3 linked regions of the Streptacidiphilus rugosus AM-16 genome follow. The protein of the gene in region 1 interacts with the protein of each later gene in a pairwise test. Links are inferred from orthologs where the notes say so. Each region holds a gene or a part of one and is shown on either strand. Other genes may lie near its edges.

Region 1 (6,618 bases):
GCGGTCACCCCGACGACGCCGGCCGTCCGCGGCAGCCGCTGCAGCAACAGGCTGTCGTCGTCCTGCCGTTCGGGGTCGACGCGGACCGAGCAGTTGATCTCCGTCCCGCCCGATCCGAGTGTGACCCAGGTGGTGTCCTCGCGGCGCGCGAGCGCCTCGGCCACTGCCACTGCGGCGCCCGGAACGCACTGCACGCGGACGAACCAGCGCACCTCGCCGAGCGCCTCGGGATCGCTCAGTCCGAGCACCCGGGCGGCGCCGCTCGCCCGCAGCCTGGCGTAGCGGCGGGCGACGGTCTGGTCGGAGACCCCGAGCACCTCGGCGATCCGGCTGAACGGCGCACGGCCGTCGAGCTGCAGCGCCTGCACCAGCCCGCGGTCGAGCGTGTCGTAGCCGGGGCCACCGCCCGTCCGGCTGTCGAGATCCACCACCTCAGCGTAGGTGATGTCGAAATCGACCGCAGGAGTGGCGGCGGAGGTGGTTCCCTGGGGCCGGACCCGCAGAGTTGCCGCATGCGTAAATGGATACCCCTGGCGGCCGTCTGCACCGGCGCCTTCATGCTGCTCGTCGACGTCAGCATCGTGAACGTCGCCCTGCCCGAGATGGCGTCCGACCTCAGATCGTCCTTCACCACCCTGCAGTGGGTCGTCGACATCTACGCCCTGGTCCTCGCCTCCCTGCTGATGGCCTTCGGCTCCCTCGGCGACCGGCTGGGCCATCGCCGGCTCTACCTCTCGGGGCTCGTCGTCTTCGCCTCGGCCTCGCTCGCCTGCGCGCTCGCGCCCAGCGCCGCCGTTCTGATCACGGCCCGCGCGGCCCAGGGCATGGGCGGCGCGGCGATGATGACCTCGACCACCGCGCTGCTGGCCGCCGCCTACCAGGGCCGCGACCGCGGCACCGCCTTCGGGGTGTGGGGCGCGGTCAACGGCGCGGCCGCCGCGATCGGCCCGGTCCTCGGCGGGCTGCTCACGGACCAGTTCGGCTGGCGCTCGATCTTCATGGTCAATGTGCCGGTGGCCGTGGTGGCGGTCGCGATGACGCTGGGATACCTGAAGGCGGGCGCGCGCCGCGACGCGGGGGCGGGCGCGGGCCGGCTGGACCTGGCGGGCGCGCTCGCCTTCACGCTCTTCGCCTCGGCGCTCACCTACGGCCTGATCGAGAGCGGCGACAAGGGCTGGGGCAGCACGACGGTCCTGGTCGCGCTCGGCGGCTCGGTGCTCGCGATGACCGCCTTCGTCGGCATCGAACTCCGGGCCGAGCGACCCCTGGTGGACCTCTCACTGCTGCGCAACCGCAGCTTCCTGGGGCTGCTGCTCGGCGGGCTGCTGCTCTCCGCCGCCGCGTTCGCGGAGCTGACCTACACCTCCCTCTGGCTCCAGCAGGCACTCCACCTCAGCCCCCTCGGCGCGGGCCTGGCCGTCTCCCCGATGGCGCTGGCCGCGTTCGTCGTCGCCCTCGCCACCGGCAAGGCGCTGCACCGCAGCTCGCCGCAACTCCCCATCGGGATCGGCCTCCTGCTGATCGGCGGTGGCACGCTGCTGCTGGCCGTGGTCTCGGCGGGCTCAGGCTGGACGGCGCTGCTCCCCGGCCTGCTGATCACCGGCGTCGGGGTCGGCCTGTCCACCCCGATGCTGATGTCCGCGGCGCTGGCCTCCGTCCCCCCGCAGCGCGCCGGCATGGCCAGTGGCGCGCTCAACACGGCACGCCAACTGGGCTACGCCCTGGGCATCGCGGTACTCGGCACGATCTTCCAGGGCCACTTCCGCGGCCACACCCCCCGCACGGCCTTCGCGGCCGGCCTCGACCCCGTCTTCCTCACCGCCGGCGCCGCCGGCCTGGCGGCCGGCCTCCTGGTCCTGGCCCTGGTCCGCCGCACTCCGCCGCCGACGACCCCCCAGTCCAACCCCACTCCGGAACCGGCACGCGCCCGCTGATCCCGCTCCGGAGGAGAATGAGCGCATGAGCGCCGACCGCCGGCCTGCGCGGTGGGGACCACCACCCCTTCTACCAGGGAGGCACGGTTTGCCCGGGATGACCACCGCGTCGACGGAACAGCAGCTGGCCGGCTGCGGGCTGGCCGTGCTGGGGCCCGTCGCCGACACGGGCCTGCCGTCGACCGCGTGGGCGATGCACCTGGTCGCGGGCGTCCATCAGCCCACCTCCGCGGTCCCGCTGGCCGGCGGCCGGTTGGGCGACCGTGTCGACGCCGAGTGGCTGCGCCTGGCGAGGGAGCACGGGATCGTCGACGGTGACGGAGTCTTTCTCGTCGCGCTCGCGCGCGGCCTGCCCTGGATCGAGGTGCGCCTGACCGACGAGACGCGTCTGTCGGAACACCTCACGGGCGCGAACAGGTCTTCGGGGGAGGGGGAGTTCGTCACCATGGCCCGGGACGGCAGCGTCATGTGCGGGGTGACCACCGAAGAGTACGACGTGTGGCTCGTCGTGGACGGCGAGCTGCTGCACACGATTCCGCCGCCGGCTCCGCGCCCGGACGAAGTCGACCTCTCGCAGCTGAACTTCATGCAGCTCAACGTCGTCTTCGCCCCGGAGCGGCTGAAGCCGCCGCACCAGGACGGGTGGGTGTTGCTGGGCCTTCTGCGCATGACGGGCCGTCTCGTCCGCCTGCACGAGCTTCCCGAGCCGGCTGCTCGGCTCCCCTGGTTTCCCGCCTCGGCCGAGACCGGCGTACCCCCTCGTCCGCTGACGGCGGATCAGGTCGGTGAGCTGGGATCGGTCGCCGGGTTCCCCGTCGACGACGGCAAGCTCGCCTACTGCCTCGAGTACCAGTCGGCGGAGACGAAGAGCCGGCAGAACCGGGCGCGGACCCTGCCCCGCTAGTCCACTTCAGGCACGCAGGCGCTGGAGGCGTTCCGACGCGTCGGCGAGGATCTCGTCGCGCTTGCAGAAGGTGAAGCGGACCTGGCTCCGCCCGGCCTCCGGGTCGTCGTAGAAGACGGAGTTGGGGATCGCCACCACGCCGCAGCGCTCGGGCAGGGTGCGGCAGAACTCCAGGCCGTCCTTCTCGCCGAGCGGGGTGATGTCGGTGGTGATGAAGTAGGTGCCCTGCGGCTCGTAGACCTCGAAGCCCGCCGCGCGCAGGCCGGCGTCCAGCAGGTCGCGCTTGCGCTGGAGGTCGGCGCGGAAGTCGGCGAAGTAGGAGTCCGGCAGGCGGAGGGCGTCGGCGATCGCGTACTGGAAAGGGCCCGCGCTGACGTAGGTGAGGTACTGCTTAGCCGTGCGCACCGCCGCCACGAGTTCGCGGGTGCCGGTCACCCAGCCGACCTTCCAGCCGGTGAAGGAGAAGGTCTTGCCGGACGAGGAGATCGACACCGTCCGCTCGCGCATGCCCGGCAGGGAGGCGATCGGCCGGTGGACGGCCGGGCCGAAGACCAGGTGCTCGTAGACCTCGTCCGTGACCACCAGCAGGTCGTGCTCGACCGCCAGCTCGGCGATCTCGCGCAGCTCCTCGGGGGTCAGCACCATCCCGGTGGGGTTGTGCGGGGAGTTGAGCAGCAGCAGCCGGGTCCGCGGGGTGATCAGGGAGCGCAGCCGCTCCAGATCGGGACGGAAGGAGGGCGCGCGCAGCGTGAGCGGGATCCGCTGCGCGCCCGCCATCGCGATGCAGGCCGCGTAGGAGTCGTAGAACGGCTCGAAGGCGATCACCTCGTCGCCCGGCTCCAGCAGGGCCAGCAGCGAGGCCGCGATCGCCTCCGTCGCACCGGCGGTGATCAGCACCTCGCCGTCGGGGTCGTAGTGGAGGCCGTGGAAGCGCTGCTGGTGTTCCGCGACCGCGCTGCGCAGTTCCGGGATGCCGGGGCCCGGCGGGTACTGGTTGCCCTTGCCGGTCAGCACGGCCCGCGCGGCCGCCTCGGCGATCTCGCGCGGGCCGTCCGTGTCGGGGAATCCCTGGCCCAGGTTGATCGAGCCCGTCGCCGTGGCGAGCGCGGACATCTCCGCGAAGATCGTCGTCCCCATGCCCGCCAGTCGGCGGTTCAACAGCGGCCTGTCGCTCATGACCGCAGCATAGGGCCTACGACCGGGGGTGTAGGCCCGATGCCCGAGGCGCCGACCACGGTCCCGCGCGTAGCGTCGATCGGGAGCGAACGATCACGTGGGGCCGGGAAGAGGGAGCACAGGGCGATGCTGGCGAGCGTTCTGCGGGAGTACGGCGGGCCTGAGCGGCTGCGGGCGGAGCAGGTCCCCGACCCCGTTCCGGGGAGCGGGGAGCTGCTGGTGCGGGTCCGGGCCGCCGGAGTGCAGTTCGTCGAGACCCAGGTGCGGTCCGGGGCCATGGCGGGGACGCCGCTCGCGCCGCCGGAGCTGCCGTGGACGCCGGGACGCGAGGTGGCCGGCGAGGTCGTCGCCGTCGGACCGGACGCGGATCCGGCCCTGCTCGGCCGCCTGGTCGCTGGACAGACGGCCGGGCGGGGCGGCGGCTACGCCCAGCTGGCGCTGCTCTCCGCCGCCGAGGCCCACCCGGTGCCGGAGGCGCTGAGCGCCGCGCAGGCGGTGTCGCTGCTCGGCACCGGCCGGACCGCGGTCGCGCTGACGGAGCTCGCCGGGGTCGGGCCCGGGGACACCGTCGTCGTCGAGTCGGCGGCCGGCGCGGTCGGCGCGCTGCTGGTGCAGCTGGCGCGGAACGCCGGGGCGACGCGGGTGGTCGGGCTGGCCCGCGGCGAGCGGAAGCTGGCGCTGGCCGAGGAGTTCGGTGCGGACCTGGTCGTCGACTACGGCACGCCCGGCTGGTCGGCGGCGCTGCGCGCGGCGGGCGTCACCGAGGCCACCGTCGTCTTCGACGGAGTGGGCGGCGCGATCGGCCGTGAGGCGTTCGAACTGCTCGGTGCGGGCGGCCGTTTCGTCGCCTTCGGCTTCTCCGGCGGCGCCGGCACGAAGCTGGCCGAGGGCGAGGCGGACGCGCGCGGGGTCGGCGTGCTCTCGTACTGGGGCCCGCCGGTCGGTCCGCGCGGGCCCGAGGTCCAGCTGCGGCAGACCCGCGACGCGCTGGCCGCCGCCGCGACGGGGGACCTGCGCCCGTTCGTCGGCCTGACCTTCCCCCTGGCCGAGGCCGCCGCCGCGCACCGCGCGATCGAGGCACGCGAGTCCACGGGCAAGACGGTGCTGCTGCCCTGACCCGCGCGCCGCCCCCGCCCGGGCCGGGGCGGCCGAGCCCCCGGCCCGGCCGAGTCCGGTCAGGCCTGGGTCGCCGGGACGCCCTTGACCAGGCGCCGGGTCAGCGTGACGCCGACGCCGCCCGTCGTGCGCTGGTCGTTGTAGAAGGTGGTGACCACCAGCTTGCCGACCCGGGTCGCGACCAGCGTGGTGCCGCCGTTGTAGCCGGGGAGCGTGATCGTCGCCTCCAGCGACTGGTCGCCGACCCCGGCCAGGGTCTTGAACCGCAGCTTCGCCGTCGCCGGCGTGCCGTCGACCGACAGCTTGAAGGTGCCGCACTCGGCGAAGACATGACGCAGCCTGGCCATCACCGTGGTGGCGCCGGTGCCCTCGAAAGCGTCGATCTCCTCGGCGAACTCGTCCCCGTAGGCGTCCTGGTAGTCGCTCTGGGCGAACGCCGCGCTGCCGAGGCCGCCCGCGGCGACCCAGGCGGTGCCCCCGAGCGCCTGGCAGCTCTCCGTCTTCGACATCGCGATGGGGGTGGGCGGGGAGTAGCCGTCGCCGGAGTTCCGCGTGCCCGCAGGGTCGACCTTGAGCTTGGGCAGGTCCTTCGCCGGGAGCAGCCAGCCCGCCAGCTTGGGGCCCTGCGGCAGCCCGTCGGTCGGCGACCCGGCCTGAGCGGCCGCCGAGGACGCCGTCGAGGGGGCCGCCGAGGAACCGTCCGCCGCACCGACGACGGGGCTCGACGAACCGGAGGACCCGCACGCGGTCAGGGCCAGCGCGGCTCCGGCACAGACCGCGCCGGTCAGGGCGCGACGAAGGTGCTTGGTCATGGAGTGGTGAGCCCCTTCCGGGCTGTGATCAGGCAGGGCGGACAGCGACGCGGAGGCGTCGCACCGTTCCGCACTGACCCGGGGTCAACTGTGCGGCGATGACATAAGAGCATGAGCTGTTAAGTGAGTCAACACGTAACTTGTCTGTGAAACCATGACTCGTCAGGGCCGTGTACCATCCCCGTAGTTGTCGGAGGGGGAGACCGGAAACGTGGCCCAGCACGGCGGAACAGACGATCCGAGCACCGGCCCGGCGAGCAGCGAGGTGACCGCGGGCGCGATCGCCCGGCTCGCAGGCGTCGGCCCGGCGGCCGTCAGCAACTGGCGTCGGCGGCACGCCGACTTCCCCCGTCCCGTCGGCGGCACTCCGTCCAGCCCGACCTTCGCGCTCGACGAGGTGGAGCGCTGGCTGCTGGCCGAGGGCAAGCTCACCCGGATCCCGCTGCGCGAGCGCGTCTGGCAGCTCGTGGAACAGCACCCGGCCGGCCCGGTCGCCGCGCTGCTCGGGCTCGGCGAGGCCCTGCTCCACACGCCAGCGGATCCCGGAACCCCGCTGGTCACGGGCGCCCTGGAGCTGGCCGCTTCGACCGGCGCCGCCGAGGCCTTCGACTTCCTGCTGACCCGCCACCTGGACGCGGTCTCCCGCCAGTACACCCTCACGCCGGCCGAACCGGCG
Region 2 (7,891 bases), on another replicon or contig:
ACCGCCGCCGCCGTGCGGACGGCACGACGGTGCTGCTGGTCACCCACAACGTCATCGAGGCGGAGACCGTGCTGGACCGGGTCGCGGTCATCGACGAGGGGCGGGTCATCGCCTGCGACACCCCCGGCGGCCTCAAGGCGATGGTCGACGGCGACGTCAGGCTGGACCTCGTCTGGCGCGAGGAGGCCCCCACCGCGCTGCCGCTGGTCGCGGCGCTCGCCCGCCGGGCCTCGGTGAACGGCCGCCGCTGGACGGTCCGGGCGACCCCGGAGGAGGCGCGCGAGCTGGTCGCCGAGGTGACCTCGGGGCCCGCGTTCGCCGCCCTGGACGACTTCTCGCTCAGCACGCCCAGCCTGGAGGACGTCTACCTGCTGCTCGGCGGCCGACACGAGGGGTTCGAGAAGTGAGCACGGTGTTCCCGCTGGCTCCGCGCGCCGCGCTGCTCCCCTCGCTGGGCGCGGTCTACCGGGCCCAGCTCTCCCGGGCCAGGGTGGCCAGGATTCCGCTGATGTTCGTGGCGACCTTCCAGTCGCTCGGCATCCTGGTCATGATGCGCGGCGTCGTCGGCGCGCACGACACCGAGGCGGCGCGCGATGTCGTCGCGGGCTCCAGCGTGCTGGTGGTCGCCTTCGTGGCGCTGAACCTGCTGGCCCAGTACTTCGGCAGGCTCCGCGCGACCGGCGGCCTGGACCACTACGCGACGCTTCCGGTCCCCGCCGCCTCGGTGGTGCTGGGCACGGCGGCGGCGTACGCGTCGTTCACCGTGCCGGGCACGGCGCTGACGGCCGCGGTCGGCTGCGCGATGTTCCAGCTGCCGTGGGTGCACCTGTGGATCGTGCTGGCCGTGATCCCGCTCGCGGGGGCGGCGCTGGCCGGCGTCGGCGCGGCCTGCGGGCTGCTGGCTCCCCGGCAGGAGATCGCCACGCTGCTGGGCCAGCTCGGCATGTCGGCGGCGCTGCTGCTCGGCGTGCTGCCGGCGAGTCACATGCCGGAGGCGGTCCGCTGGGTCCGCGACCTGCTGCCGTCCACCTACGGAGTCGAGGCCTTCGCCCGGACCTTCGCCGCCCGTCCCGACTGGGCGGCGGTCGGCGTCGACCTCGCCGTCTGCGCGGTCGTCGGCGGGCTCAGCCTCGCCCTGTCCACCTGGGCCTACCGCAGGGCCGCGACCCGCGCCTGACCGGACCGGGTCCGGTCCCGTTCGCGCGTGGCCCGGACGGACGTGCGACCATGTCCCGGTGACAGCACCGAACGCCCCCGAGGGTCCCCGGCCGCAGCACGGCCCGCTCCCCCTGCCCGCCGACGCCACGACGGAGTGGGCGGCGCCCGCCGAACGGCCGAACCGGTCCAGGGAGATCCAGCGGGCGCTTCTCGTCGGCACGGCCCTGGTCGTCGGCTCGGCCCTGGCCGGGCTCCTCTTCGGCGTGCTGTGGCATGCGCTGGCCCCCAGGGTCCCGCTGTACTCGGACGGCTCCGCGGTCTACCTGCGCGACCCCGAGGGCGAGCAGCAGATCGCCGCGGACGCGACGTTCGTGATCATCGGTGCCTGCTTCGGCGTGGTGACGGCGGCGCTGGCCTTCTGGTTCACCCACAAGCGCGGCGGCGCGGGCCTCGCTGTCCCGATCGGTCTGACGCTCGGCGGACTGGCGGCCGGCTGGGTCGCCTGGCAGCTGGGCATCCACATGGGCACGCAGGACATCGTCAAGGCGGCCCAGGCCGTCCCGAAGGGCGTCACCTTCTCCCGCCCCCTCCAACTCGGCGCGAAGACGGCCCTGGTCGGCTGGCCCATGGCCGCCCTGCTGACGCTGCTGGCCGCGACCGCCTTCTTCACCAAGGAGGAGCTGCCCGCGACTCCGTCCCAGGGAGCCCCGGCGGGCGAGTGACCCTCGGGGCCGGGGGCGTCCCGTCGAAGGCGTCGGGCGGTGACTCGGCGGGCCGCGTCGCACGCCTGCGGATCCGGCGCGACCGGGCGCGGAGCTGCTCCGCTTCATCGCCCATGGTCCTGCAGTCGCGGATGCGCGCCGACATGTCCCGGATCAGCGTCCGCGAGCGCGCGTTCGCCACCATGACGGTGGACGTGCTCTACCAGACCCTTCAGGAGAGCTTCCGCGCCCATGTCGGCCGCGCGCTCGGCGCGGGGGCGACGCCGGACGAGTTCCGTGCCGTCGTCCGCGCCACCGCGACGTCCGGGATGACCCGGGCCTGGCGCGCGCTGAACGTCCTCGACGCCCTGCCGGCCGACCTGGAGCAGCCCGGCACGCGCGGCTGAACAAGCCGACGCCCGGACCGCCCGCACAGCGAGGCCGTGCAGGCGGTCCGGGCGAACGGCCCGTGACCTCTCAGGCGACCCAGGCGCCCGCGCCCAGGAGGCCCTTGATGTCGCTGGCGAAGCCGTTCTCCGCGTCCACCAGGAAGCCCAGTTCGAAGAGGACGCTGCGGGTGTGACCCTCCATCAGCAGGCGGACCGGGACGTCACCGGGGTGGGCCTTGAGGGCGCGCTTGAGCTCGGCCACCAGCTGGGCGTTGATCTTCCGCTCGTGGATCGTCAGCTGGATCGGCGGCTTGCCGCCGTGCTCCGCCGCCGAGATGTCGAGCATCTGCATCTCCGAGCCGAAGATGCTCAGCGCGCCGTCGCGCTCGTTCAGCCGGCCCTTGACCGCGACGACGTTGTCCTCGACCAGCATCTCGCTCAGCAGCATGTAGGTCTTGGGGAAGAACAGCACCTCGACCGTGCCGTCACGGTCGGCCAGCGTGATCAGCGCCCAGGCGTTGCCCGCCTTGTTGATGCGCCGGTCCACCGAGGTGATCAGCCCGGAGAGCTTGACCTCGCCCTCCGTCCGGCCGGAGCCCAGCAGTTCGGCGATCGAGGTGTCGCGGTTGCGCGCGAGGATGTGCTCGGCGCCGTCCAGCGGGTGGCTGGAGACGTACAGGCCCAGCATCTCCCGCTCGGTCGAGAGCAGGTGCTTGCGCGGCCACTCCTTCTCGTCGACGGTGAAGTCCAGCCCGATCGTCGGGTTGTCGCTGCCGTCGTCGATCGCCCCGAACAGGTCGTCCTGGCCGATCGCGGCCTGCTTCTTCAGGCCGATGACCGCGTCGATCGCGTTCTCCGCGACCGCGACCAGCCCGCGCCGGGTGTGGTCGAGCGAGTCGAAGGCACCCGCCTTGATCAGCGAGTCGACCGCGCGCTTGTTGCAGACCGGCAGCTCGACCTTGTCGAGGAAGTCCGCGAAGGAGGTGTACTTGCCCTTCGACTTCCGCGTCGCCACCAGCGAGTCGATGACGTTCTCACCGACGTTGCGGATCGCCTTCAGACCGAAGCGGACATCCTCGCCGACGGCGGTGAAGTCGGTCACCGACTCGTTGATGTCCGGCGAGAGGACCCTGATCCCCTGGGCCCGCGCGTCGGCCAGGTAGATCGCCATCTTGTCCTTGTCGTCGCCGACGGAGGTGAGCAGCGCGGCCATGTACTCGGCAGGGAAGTTGGCCTTGAGGTAGGCGGTCCAGTAGGAGACCAGCCCGTACGCGGCGGAGTGCGACTTGTTGAAGGCGTAGCCGGCGAAGGGGACCAGGACGTCCCAGACCGCCTGGATCGCCTCGTCCGAGTAGCCGCGCTCCTTGCAGCCCGCGTGGAAGGGGACGAACTCCTTCTCCAGGACCTCCTTCTTCTTCTTGCCCATGGCGCGGCGGAGCAGGTCGGCCTGACCGAGGCTGTAGCCGGCCAGCACCTGCGCGGCGCGCTGCACCTGCTCCTGATAGACGATCAGGCCGTAGGTGGGGCCGAGGACGTCCTTGAGCGGCTCCTCCAGCTCCGGGTGGATCGGGGTGATCTCCTGCTGGGCGTTCTTGCGCAGCGCGTAGTTGGTGTGCGAGTTCATGCCCATCGGGCCCGGACGGTACAGCGCCGAGACGGCGGAGATGTCGGCGAACTCGGTGGGCTTCATCAGCCGCAGCAGGGCGCGCATGGGGCCGCCATCGAGCTGGAACACGCCCAGGGTGTCGCCCCTGGCCAGCAGCTGGAAGGTGACCGGGTCGTCCAGCGGGATCTCGTCGCAGTCGACGTCGACGCCGCGGTTGGCCTTGATGACCTTGATGCAGTGGTCGATGATGCCCAGGTTCCGCAGACCCAGGAAGTCCATCTTGATCAGGCCCATGGCTTCGCACGACGGGTAGTCGAAGCCGGTGATGATGGTGCCGTCCTTGTCCCGCATGTGCAGCGGGATCAGGTCGAGCAGCGGGGTCGAGGAGAGGATCACGGCCGCGGCGTGCACGCCGGTGCCCCGGATCAGGCCCTCGATGCCCATGCCGGTGTCGATGATCTTCTTGACGTCCGGCTCGTTCTCGTAGAGCGCCCGGATCTCCGTGCCCTCGCTGTACCGCCCGTGCTCGCGGTTGAAGAGGTCCTTGAGCGGGACACCCTTGCCCATCACGTCCGGCGGCATCGCCTTGGTGATCTTGTCGCCCATGGCGAAGGGGTAGCCGAGGATGCGCGAGGAGTCCTTGACGGCGGCCTTGGCCTTGATCGTGCCGAAGGTGTTGACCTGCGCGGTGTAGGCGGCGCCGTACTTCTCGCCGACGTAGCGGACCATCTGGTCGCGCTGGCGGTCGTCGAAGTCGATGTCGACGTCCGGGGGGTTGATGCGCTCGGGGTTGAGGAAGCGCTCGAACAGCAGGTCGTGCTCGATCGGGTCGAGCTGGGTGATGCCGGTCAGGTAGGCGATCATCGAACCGGCCGCGGAACCACGGCCCGGACCGACCGGGATGCCGTTGTCGCGGGCGTACTGGCAGATGTCCGCGACCACGAGGAAGTAGGAGGAGAAGCCCATCGGGTCGATGACGGACATCTCCAGCTCGATCCGGTCCAGGACCTCCTGGCTCGGGTTCTCGCCGAAGCGGCGCTGCAGGCCCTCGCCGATCTTCTGGCGCAGGTAGCTGACCTGCGTCTCACCCTCGGGCACGTCGAACTGCGGCATCCGGTCGACGTAGTCGAAGACCTCGTCGTAGGGCTCGATCATCGACTCGACGAGGAGCGTGTTGTCGCACGCCTCCGGCAGCTCGCGGAAGAGCTCGCGCATCTCCTCGGAGGTCTTGAGGTAGTAGCCGGAGCCGTTGAACTTGAAGCGGTTCGGGTCGTCCTTGTTCTTGCCGACGCCGATGCAGAGCAGGTTGTCGTGCGCGTCGGCCTGGTCCGCGGTGACGTAGTGCGAGTCGTTGGTGGCCAGCAGCGGGATGTTCAGATCCTTGGCCAGCCGCAGCAGGTCCTCGCGGACGTCGCGCTCGATGCCGAGCCCGTGGTCCATCAGCTCGAGGAAGTAGTTCTCCCTGCCGAAGATGTCCTGGTAGGCGGCGGCCGCCGCGACGGCCTCCTCGTACTGGCCGAGCCTGATCCTGGTCTGCACCTCGCCGGAGGGGCAGCCGGTCGTGGCGATGATGCCCTCGGCGTGCTGGGCGATGAGCTCGCGGTCCATCCGGGGCTTCATGTAGTAGCCCTCGATGGAGGCCAGCGAGGAGAGCCGGAAGAGGTTCCGCAGCCCGCCGGCGTTCTTGGCCCACATCGTCATGTGGGTGTACCGGCCACCGCCGGAGACGTCCTTGCCGCCCTCGCCGCTGGCGTCGCCGCCGGACATCCGGCCGCCCTGCTGACCCCAGAAGGTCTGCTTCTTGTGGGTGCGGCTGCCGGGCGCGACATAGGCCTCGATGCCGATGATCGGCTTGACCGGGTGCTTCTTGGCGATCTGGAAGAACTCGTAGGCGCCGAACATGTTGCCGTGGTCGGACATCGCGATCGCGGGCATGCCCTGCCGCTCGACCTCGGCGAACATCTTGCCGTTCTTCGCGGCCCCGTCCAGCATCGAGAACTCGGTGTGAACATGCAGGTGAACGAAGCTGTCGGCCACGGTGGACAGAACTCCCTCAAGGGCGGCGGCGGGGTGTGAAGGAACTACCCTATCCCGCCTTCGCACCGCCGGGGACGGGCGCGCCCAATGTCGCTCACGCCCAGCGTTTCATGCTACTTAGTCTGATATGTCCTGGACCCTGCTCAGTCAGCTGCTCGCCCTCGCGGTGACCATCGGAGCCACGCTGCTCATCGGCTGGCTGGTCGACAAGGGGCTGCAGCGGATCTCCGCACGTCACCCGGAGACCGCCTTCTGGTCGCTGCTGCGGCGCTGCCGCATCCCGCTCCAGTTCGTCGTCTGTCTGGGCCTGCTGCGCGCCGACGCGCTGGTGAGCCGGATCTTCAAGGGCAACGCCGGTGACGTGCAGCACTGGCTGCTGCTGGCGTTGATGGCCTCGGTCGGCTGGCTGGTGGTCAGGGTGCTGGCGGCCGTGCTGGCCGCGTTCTTCGCCCGCTACGAGGCGCTGAGCGACGACGCCGCGCGGGTGCAGCGGGTGCGCACCCAGGTCGGCATGCTGCGGCGGGCGGCGAGCGCGCTGGTGGCGCTGGTCACGGTGGCGGCGATGCTGCTCACCTTCCCCGGCATGCGGACGATCGGCGCCTCGCTGCTGGCCTCGGCCGGTCTGATCGGCATCGTGGCCGGCATCGCGGCGCAGAGCACGCTGGGCAACTTCTTCGCCGGCCTGGTGATCGCCTTCGGCGACCTGGTGCGGATCGGCGACACCGTGGTGGTCGAGCAGCAGCAGGGCACGGTGGAGGAGATCACCCTCTCCTACCTGGTGATCCGGCTCTGGGACCAGCGGCGGCTGGTGGTTCCGGTCTCCTACTTCGTCAGCCGGCCGTTCGAGAACTGGACCAGGGCCGACCCGAAGATCACCGGCTCGATGCTGCTCCACCTCGACCACGCGACCCCCGTCGCGGCGCTGCGGGAGGAGTTCCACCGGCTGCTGCGCGAGAGCAAGGAGTGGGACGGCCGCGACTGGCGCCTGGTGGTCTTCGACACCACCCCCTCCACCATCGTCCTGCGCGCGACCATGACGGCCCGCACAGCGGACGACGCCTTCACCCTCAAGTGCGCGGTCCGCGAATCCCTCCTCGCCTGGCTCCGCGACCAGCACCCCGAGGCGCTCCCCCGCGTCCGCACGGCGGGGTAAGGGGACAGCCCCGCCCCGGCGGGGCACACTTTCGGGTGAGACCACCATCGATCACCTCGATCTGTCCGCGCGGGGCGATAGCTTCCGACACGAAGCAGCGCACACCGACCGACTGACCGGGGGGAAGGCATGGCGCTGATGACCGCCGTCGAGCAGCCCACTTCGGGGCCCTCGTGGGACGAGCTGCTCCGCATGTTCCACGAGGTGGACCAGTCAGCGCCAGAAGGCTGTCGCGCCGAGTTGATCGAGGGGGAAATCCTTGTGACCCCGCCGCCGGACGGCGACCACGAGACTGTCAGCGCCGAGGTCGTCCGGCAGTTCATCTCGAACTCGGAGCTCACGGTGCTCGTCCTGGCCAACAAGGGCCTCGTCGTTCCCGGCGGCCGGTTCATTCCGGACGGCACGGTCTGCGCGCGGGAGGCCTTCCGCCACGCGCGCCCATGGGCTCCCCCCACTGGGGCGCTGCTGGTGTACGAAGTGACGTCGACGCGCCCCGACAAGGACCGCACGGCCAAGCGCCGTGGCTACGCCGCTGCGGCGATCCCCTGCTATCTGCTGATCGACCGGAGCACCGCAACGGTCACCCTCTTCACGGAACCGAAGGGTGCGGACTATCGCGTGCGTGTCGAAGTCGAGTTCGGACAGGCGTTGGGCCTCCCCAAGCCGTTCGGCTTCGACCTGGACACCTCGGTCTTCGAGTAGGTCTCACCCCCGGCGCCGGATCCCGTACCAGCCGAGGGTCAGAGCGGCGGCGATGGGGACGACGAGGGCGATGGTCCAGCGGCCGACGGCGCCGCCGGAGACGCCCATCTCGATCACGACGAAGGCCAGGAAGCCGATCGTGGCG
Region 3 (6,778 bases), on another replicon or contig:
GAACAGGTCGAGCCGGACCAACGGCTGCCCGCCCCGCCCGGCGACGGCCCGCTCCCAGCGCAGGAAGCCCCAGCCGACCGGCAGCGAGGCGACCAGCATCAGCACCAGCCACAGCGGCCAGCCCTGGTCCCTGCCCAGCAGCAGCGGAACGCTCAGCAGCAGCAGGAAGACCGTCACCAGCCCGACGCCGCCGCCGTCCAGCCTGGTCCCGGTCTCGCTGCGGTCGGCCGGCAGCCAGATCGCCGCGGCGAGCGCCGCCAGCAGCCCGATCGGCACGTTGACCAGGAAGACCGGTCGCCAGGTCCAGCCGAAGAGGTCCAGCGCCAGCAGGCCGCCGCCGATCAGCTGACCGGCGATCGAGGCGATCCCGATCACCGCGCCGAAGACGCCCAGCGCCCGGCCGCGTTCCGCGCCCTGGTAGGTGGTCTGGATGATCGCCAGCACCTGCGGGTAGAGCATCGCCCCGCCGACGCCCTGCAGCACCCGCGCGGCCACCAGCACCGGGACGTCGGGCGCGGCGCCGCAGAGCGCGGAGGCGAGTGTGAAGACCAGCAGGCCCGCCACGAACATCCGCTTGCGGCCGAGGATGTCCCCCAGCCGCCCGCCCGTCACCAGCAGCGAGGCGTAGGCGATGGTGTAGGCCGAGACCACCAGCTCCACCGCGCCGAATCCGGCGTTCAGGCCGGTGCGGATGGACGGGATCGCCACGTTGACGATCGCCACGTCCAGGATCGCCATGAATGTTCCGACCAGCACGATCGGCAGCACCAGCCGCCGACCCAGATCGCTGCGCATCCGCGCACCCCTCCCTCGATCACACCGAACGCCCAATTCTCACGGGGATCGTGCGTGACCGCAGGAGTTTCGATCAAGCGACCGGATCGATCGCGCGACGGCTCAGGCGGCCGGCCTCAGGTAGCCGACCGAGGTCGTCAGCGCCTGGGAGCCCGCCGTGACCGCCGAGGTGGTGACCGGCCCGCCGAGGGCGCTGCCCTTCTGCCACTGGGCCCAGTCCAGGTTCCAGTCGCCGAAGCCGTTGCCGAAGGGCTCCATCTCGTGGCCGGCGCTGTTGATCACCTGCACCAGGTCGCCGCGCCGGAAGGTGTTGTAGAACCACTCGGCGTTGTCGGTGCTCATGCCGGTGCAGCCGTGGCTGACGTTGGCCACGCCCTGGGAGCCGACCGACCAGGGCGCGGCGTGCACGTACTCGCCGCTCCAGGTGACCCGGGTGTCCCAGTAGACGTCCAGGTGGTAGGCGTTGGAGCTGTTGGCGGCGATGCCGACGGTCGAGGAGTCCATGAAGACGTGCTGCTCCTGCTCCAGCACCACCTTGATGCCGTTGCGGGTGGAGAAGCCGGGCTTTCCGGTGGTCACCGGGATGCTCCGGATCTTCTCCCCGTTGCGGTAGACGGTCATGTAGTCGCTGCCCGCGTCGGTGAGCGCGAGCAGCTTGTCGCCGGTGCGGAAGCCGATGGAAGCCGGGGTCCCGCCGTAGAGGCCGTTCGACACCTTGGCCCCGCCCAGGTCGAAGGAGGCCTGGACGGTCGCGTGGGCGGGCCAGTAGCTCTGCGGGCGGAAGTGCAGGGTGGAGTCGTCCACCCAGTACCAGCCGCCGACCACCGAGGGCGTGGAGCGCACGCTGAGACCGCGCTCGACGACCTGGCGGGCCGCGGGGTCGTGGACGGGGTGGTTGAGCTGGACCGTGATCGGCTCACCGACGCCGTAGACGGCCTTGTCGCCGGGCGCGAGCGTGGCGGTGAGGGTCGCGGTCGGAGTGAGCGTGGTGAAGCCCTTCTGCACGCTGCCGCGCCCGTTCCCCGCGCTGTCGGCCGCGGTCACCTTGACGGTGTAGTGGGTACCGGCCGCCAGCGGCCCGGTGGACCGCCAGGAGCGGCCGTCCGCGGCCAGGGCGCCGGCGAGCCTGCGTCCGCTGTCCGTGACGACGGTGACGTCCGTGAGCCGCCCGCCGTGCTCGGCGGTGACGACCACCGGCGCGGCGAGGTCGACGGCCGAGCCGCCGGCCGGGGAGACCTGGACCAGACCGCTCGCGTCGACGGCCTTCACCGGCGCGGGTCCCGATCCGCCGCTGCATCCGCACAGCGCCAGCGGTCCGGCGGCCAGCGCCGTGCCGACGAGGAAGATCCGTGCTGCCTTCATGTCCGACCGCTCCGCCTCTCCGAGGATCCCGGATAGTTCCGACGCCCCGTCACATCGTAGGAAACCGGGACAATCACCACCCGCCCAGTCACCCATCGGAGTGAGACGCCACTCCGCTCGGGGCGACGGGCCCGGAACAAGGCGAAGGGCCGGGCCCCGTGCTCACGCACGGGACCCGGCCCTTTTCGGCTTCGCTCAGCCGCAGTGGATCGTCACTGCGTCTGGTTCTCACCGCGGTAGTACTCGAAGGTCCAGCCGAAGAGGCCGATGAGGATCACCGGCATGGCGAACATCAGCAGCCACCAGCCGAAGATGACGCCCAGGAAGGCCAGGGTGCCACCCAGGCCCAGCGCCAGCGGCTGCCAGCTGTGCGGGCTGAAGAAGCCCTGCACGCCGGCGTCGTCCGAGACCTCGGCCTTGGGGTTGTCGCCCGCCCCGGTGTCCACGCGCTTGGCGGTGAACAGCAGGTAGAAGGCGATGAACGAACCCAGGCCGAAGGCCAGGAAGAGGCAGGTCGTGCCCGTCGGGTCCTTGGACCAGAGGCCGTACCAGATCGCCATGCCCAGTACGAAGACCGCGAAGCCGGCGAAGATCTTGCCCTGCTCCCTCATCGGTCACCCGCCTCCTTCTTGTCCAGTGCGGCCTGAACGTGGGCCGGCACCTCGCCGTGGTTCTCCAGGTAGTCCTGCGCCGCGATCTCCGGGTGGTGCAGGTCGAACGCCGGGGATTCCGAACGGATGCGGGGCAGCGTGAGGAAGTTGTGCCGCGGCGGCGGGCAGGAGGTCGCCCACTCGAGCGAACGGCCGTAGCCCCACGGGTCGTCGACGTCGACCTTCTTGCCGTACTTGGCGGTCTTCCAGACGTTGTAGAGGAACGGCAGGATCGACGCGCCCAGGATGAAGGAGCCGATGGTCGAGATCAGGTTCAGCGTGGTGAAGCCGTCGGAGGGCAGGTACGTCGCGTAACGACGCGGCATGCCCTCGGCGCCCAGCCAGTGCTGCACCAGGAAGGTGGTGTGGAAGCCGACGAACAGCAGCCAGAAGGTGATCTTGCCGAGGCGCTCGTCCAGCATCTTGCCGGTCATCTTGGGCCACCAGAAGTGGAAGCCCGCGAACATGGCGAAGACGACGGTGCCGAAGACCACGTAGTGGAAGTGGGCGACGACGAAGTACGAGTCCGAGACGTGGAAGTCGATCGGCGGGGAGGCGAGCAGGACGCCCGTCAGACCACCGAAGACGAAGGTCACCAGGAAGCCGATGCTCCACAGCATCGGGGTCTCGAAGCTCAGCGAGCCCCGCCACATGGTGCCGATCCAGTTGAAGAACTTGACGCCGGTCGGAACGGCGATCAGGAACGTCATGAAGGAGAAGAACGGCAGCAGCACCGCGCCGGTGACGTACATGTGGTGCGCCCACACGGTCACGGACAGACCGGCGATCGCGATGGTCGCCGCGATCAGGGACTGGTAACCGAACATCGGCTTGCGGGAGAAGACCGGCACGACCTCCGAGATGATCCCGAAGAACGGCAGCGCGATGATGTACACCTCGGGGTGACCGAAGAACCAGAACAGGTGCTGCCAGAGGATGGCGCCACCGTTGGCCGGGTCGAACACGTGCGCACCGAACTTGCGGTCGGCCTCCAGGGCCAGCAGCGCGGCCGCCAGGACCGGGAAGGCCAGCAGCACGAGCACCGCGGTGAGCAGCACGTTCCACACGAAGATCGGCATCCGGAACATGGTCATGCCGGGGGCACGCATGCACAGGATCGTGGTGATGAAGTTCACCGAGCCGAGGATGGTGCCGAAGCCCGAGAGGGCCAGACCCATGATCCACATGTCGCCGCCGACACCAGGGCTGTGGATCGCGTCCGACAGCGGCGCGTAGGCGAACCAGCCGAAGTCGGCCGCACCCTGCGGGGTGAGGAAGCCACCGACGGCGATCAGCGAGCCGAACAGGTACAGCCAGTAGGCGAACATGTTCAGTCGCGGGAACGCGACGTCGGGGGCACCGATCTGGAGCGGCATGATCCAGTTCGTGAAGCCGGCGAAGAGCGGCGTCGCGAACATCAGCAGCATGATCGTGCCGTGCATCGTGAACGCCTGGTTGAACTGCTCGTTCGTCAGCACGCCGCCGTCCGGCTGCGCGAGCTGCGCCCGCATGGTCAGCGCCAGGATGCCGCCGACCAGGAAGAACGCGAACGACGTCACCAGGTAGAGGGTGCCGATCGTCTTGTGGTCGGTCGTCGTCATCCACTTGATGATCGACGTACCGGCCTTCTGCCCCTTGGCCGGGCGACTCGCGGTGGCGGTTCCCCCGCTGAGCCCATGGGGTTCATTGAGGATGGTCATTTCTGGAGGTTCCCTGCTCCCGTGGTCGTGATGCCGGACGGAACGTTGCCGGCCTGCCCCTTGGCGCGGAGCGCCTGGAGGTGGGCCTGGTACTCGGCCGGGGTGACCACCTTGACGTTGAACAGCATCTCCGAGTGGTCGACGCCGCAGAGCTCGGTGCACTTCCCGCGGAAGGTGCCGAGCACGGTCGGGGTCACCTGGAAGTGGTTCACCACACCGGGGATGACGTCCATCTTCATGAGGAAGTCGACCGGCCAGAAACCGTGGATCACGTCGCGCGAGGTCAGGTCGAACTCGACGGACTCACCCTGGGGCAGCCACAGCGTGGGCGGCTGGCCGGGCGTGCCGACGTCGTAGGCGCCGGGGCCGTTGTCGTTGACCGCCGTCTGGTCCTGGTGCGCCTGCATCGAGTACTCGTAGTTGAACGCCCAGCTCCACTGGAAGCCCACCACGTTGATCTGGTGCATCGGCTTGTCGATCTTGGTCAGGTTCGTCTCGTCACGCGCGGTGTAGTAGAAGAACACCGACACCATGATCAGCGGAACGACCGTGAACAAGGCCTCGAGCGGCATGTTGTAGCGGAACTGCGGCGGCACCTCGACCTTGGTGCGGCTGCGCCGGTGGAACATGACGCTCCACAGGATCAGCCCCCAGACGAGCGCCCCGACCGCCAGGGCGGCGATCCAGGAACTCTGCCACAGGAAGAGGACCGTGTGGCCCTGCTGATCCCTGGGCACGGGCAGGCCAAGCCGGGGCAGGTCGCTGGACGAGCAGCCTGTGGCGGTGGCAAGGACGAGGCCCAGCGTCAGCGCTGAAAGCAGCTTCCGCCGCATCGAGCGCCGCGGCGAGCGGTCGGAGCCGTTGGGACTCACGTAGCGCCTTCCCGAAGTCTCGCCCGCTCACCAGCCGACCGAAGAGACCGCGGAGATCTCTCCGGGATTCCCGATGGCGTGGTCACGGGCAGGGTTTGGATGTTTATGCGGCCCAAACCCTACTCCAGCCGAATCGAAGGTTCGCGGGCAGGTCCCACTAACGCGCCGATCATCCCCCCGGACGGCGGCCGGACGCGACGAATCGCAGGTCAGAGCAGGTATGAACGCCGCCACCGCGCAGCGGACGACACGCCGGGGGGCCGCCTCCTGACAGAGCATGAGCCCGTAATACGATCAGCATGGCGCGGGCGCCGCCGTCGGTCCGCCGACGGGTGCTTCGGCGACCCCGGCGGACAGCTGACACTCTGCCACCGACCCGCTGGTTACGGTGGGACGGTGCCGAACTTCGACGTCGCGTCCACCGCCCCGCTGCATCCGCTGGCCAGGCAGGCCCTGCTCTCCGCGCTCGACGAGGGCTGGGCGGACCCGGCCAGGCTCTACCGGGACGCCCGCCACGCGCGCATGCTGCTGGACGCCGCGCGCGAGAGCGTCGCCTCCGACCTGGGCGTCAGGGCGGACGAGCTCAGCTTCACCGCTTCGGGTACGCAGGCGAACCATCTCGCCGTGCTGGGTCTGCTCGCCGGGAATCACCGGAAAGGGCGTCATCTCGTACATTCCGCCGTCGAACACTCGTCTGTGCTGCACGCGGCGGAGCGGCACGAGGCGGACGGCGGTGCGGTGACCTCGGTCCCGGTCGACGCCTCCGGCCGGATCCGGCCGGACGCCCTCCAGGAGGCGGTCGCCACGGCCGGCACGGCGCTGGCCTGTCTCCAGTCGGCGAACCACGAGGTCGGCACGGTCCAGCCGGTGACGGAGGCCGCCGAGCTGTGCGCCGCGGCCGGCGTGCCGCTCTTCGTCGACGCCGCGCAGTCCGCGGCCTGGTCGCGGGTCGAGGGCCCCTGGTCGGCACTGGCCGCCTCCGCGCACAAGTGGGGCGGCCCGGCCGGCGTCGGCGTCCTCGCGGTCCGCAAGGGCGTCCGCTACCGTCCGCCGTTCCCCGCGGACGAGCGGGAGGGCGGCCGGGTCCCCGGCTTCGTCAACGTCCCCTCGATCGTCGCCGCGGCGGTGGCGCTGCGCGCGGCCCGCGAGGACGCGGCGGCGGCCGACGCGCGCCTGCGGCCCCTGGTGGACCTGCTGCGCGACCGCGTCCCCGCGCTGGTCCCCGACGTGGCCGTGCTGGGCGACGCGGAGCGCCGCCTGCCGCACCTGCTGACCTTCTCCTGCCTGTACGTGGACGGCGAGTCCCTGCTGGGCGCCCTGGACCGGGCCGGCTTCGCGGTCTCCTCCGGCTCCTCCTGCACGTCCAGCACGCTGACCCCGAGCCACGTCCTCGCCGCGA

What was found. Proteins that work in one complex are often made in the same cells at the same time.
Region 2: the proteins of BS83_RS04525 (region 1) and dnaE interact in binary tests that used the Escherichia coli proteins (3 or more experiments, as listed by UniProt). The link is inferred for Streptacidiphilus rugosus AM-16 from one-to-one orthologs.
Region 3: the proteins of BS83_RS04525 (region 1) and ctaD interact in binary tests that used the Escherichia coli proteins (3 or more experiments, as listed by UniProt). The link is inferred for Streptacidiphilus rugosus AM-16 from one-to-one orthologs.

What each region holds. Positions count from the first base shown.
Region 1 is NZ_JQMJ01000003.1:240,722-247,339, forward strand. The notes cover bases 1,930-4,768. They hold BS83_RS04525 (pyridoxal phosphate-dependent aminotransferase), read right to left. Parts: upstream 4,015-4,768; coding sequence 2,845-4,014; downstream 1,930-2,844. Other genes in these bases: BS83_RS04515 (MFS transporter), read left to right, coding at 1,930-1,934; BS83_RS04520 (hypothetical protein), read left to right, coding at 2,032-2,838; BS83_RS04530 (zinc-binding dehydrogenase), read left to right, coding at 4,141-4,768. In the rest of the region: BS83_RS04510 (Lrp/AsnC family transcriptional regulator), read right to left, coding at 1-428; more of BS83_RS04515, read left to right, coding at 513-1,929; more of BS83_RS04530, read left to right, coding at 4,769-5,130; BS83_RS04535 (hypothetical protein), read right to left, coding at 5,190-5,942; BS83_RS04540 (N-6 DNA methylase), read left to right, coding at 6,154-6,618. UniProt on the Escherichia coli protein: Shows aminotransferase activity with methionine and histidine as substrates, and to a lesser extent also with phenylalanine.
Region 2 is NZ_JQMJ01000004.1:1,923,201-1,931,091, forward strand. The notes cover bases 2,137-6,248. They hold dnaE (DNA polymerase III subunit alpha), read right to left. Parts: upstream 5,892-6,248; coding sequence 2,337-5,891; downstream 2,137-2,336. Other genes in these bases: BS83_RS17875 (carboxymuconolactone decarboxylase family protein), read left to right, coding at 2,137-2,266; BS83_RS17885 (mechanosensitive ion channel family protein), read left to right, coding at 6,019-6,248. Also shown: BS83_RS17860 (ABC transporter ATP-binding protein), read left to right, coding at 1-407; BS83_RS17865 (ABC transporter permease), read left to right, coding at 404-1,177; BS83_RS17870 (hypothetical protein), read left to right, coding at 1,236-1,880; more of BS83_RS17875, read left to right, coding at 1,994-2,136; more of BS83_RS17885, read left to right, coding at 6,249-7,044; BS83_RS17890 (Uma2 family endonuclease), read left to right, coding at 7,183-7,746. UniProt on the Escherichia coli protein: DNA polymerase III is a complex, multichain enzyme responsible for most of the replicative synthesis in bacteria. This DNA polymerase also exhibits 3' to 5' exonuclease activity. The alpha chain is the DNA polymerase catalytic subunit.
Region 3 is NZ_JQMJ01000004.1:2,057,259-2,064,036, forward strand. What follows is about bases 2,137-5,135. They hold ctaD (aa3-type cytochrome oxidase subunit I), read right to left. Parts: upstream 4,508-5,135; coding sequence 2,765-4,507; downstream 2,137-2,764. Other genes in these bases: BS83_RS18470 (L,D-transpeptidase), read right to left, coding at 2,137-2,157; BS83_RS18475 (cytochrome c oxidase subunit 4), read right to left, coding at 2,370-2,768; ctaC (aa3-type cytochrome oxidase subunit II), read right to left, coding at 4,504-5,135. Outside these bases: BS83_RS18465 (MFS transporter), read right to left, coding at 1-795; more of BS83_RS18470, read right to left, coding at 898-2,136; more of ctaC, read right to left, coding at 5,136-5,379; BS83_RS18490 (cysteine desulfurase/sulfurtransferase TusA family protein), read left to right, coding at 5,776-6,778. UniProt on the Escherichia coli protein: Cytochrome bo(3) ubiquinol oxidase is the terminal enzyme in the aerobic respiratory chain of E.coli that predominates when cells are grown at high aeration.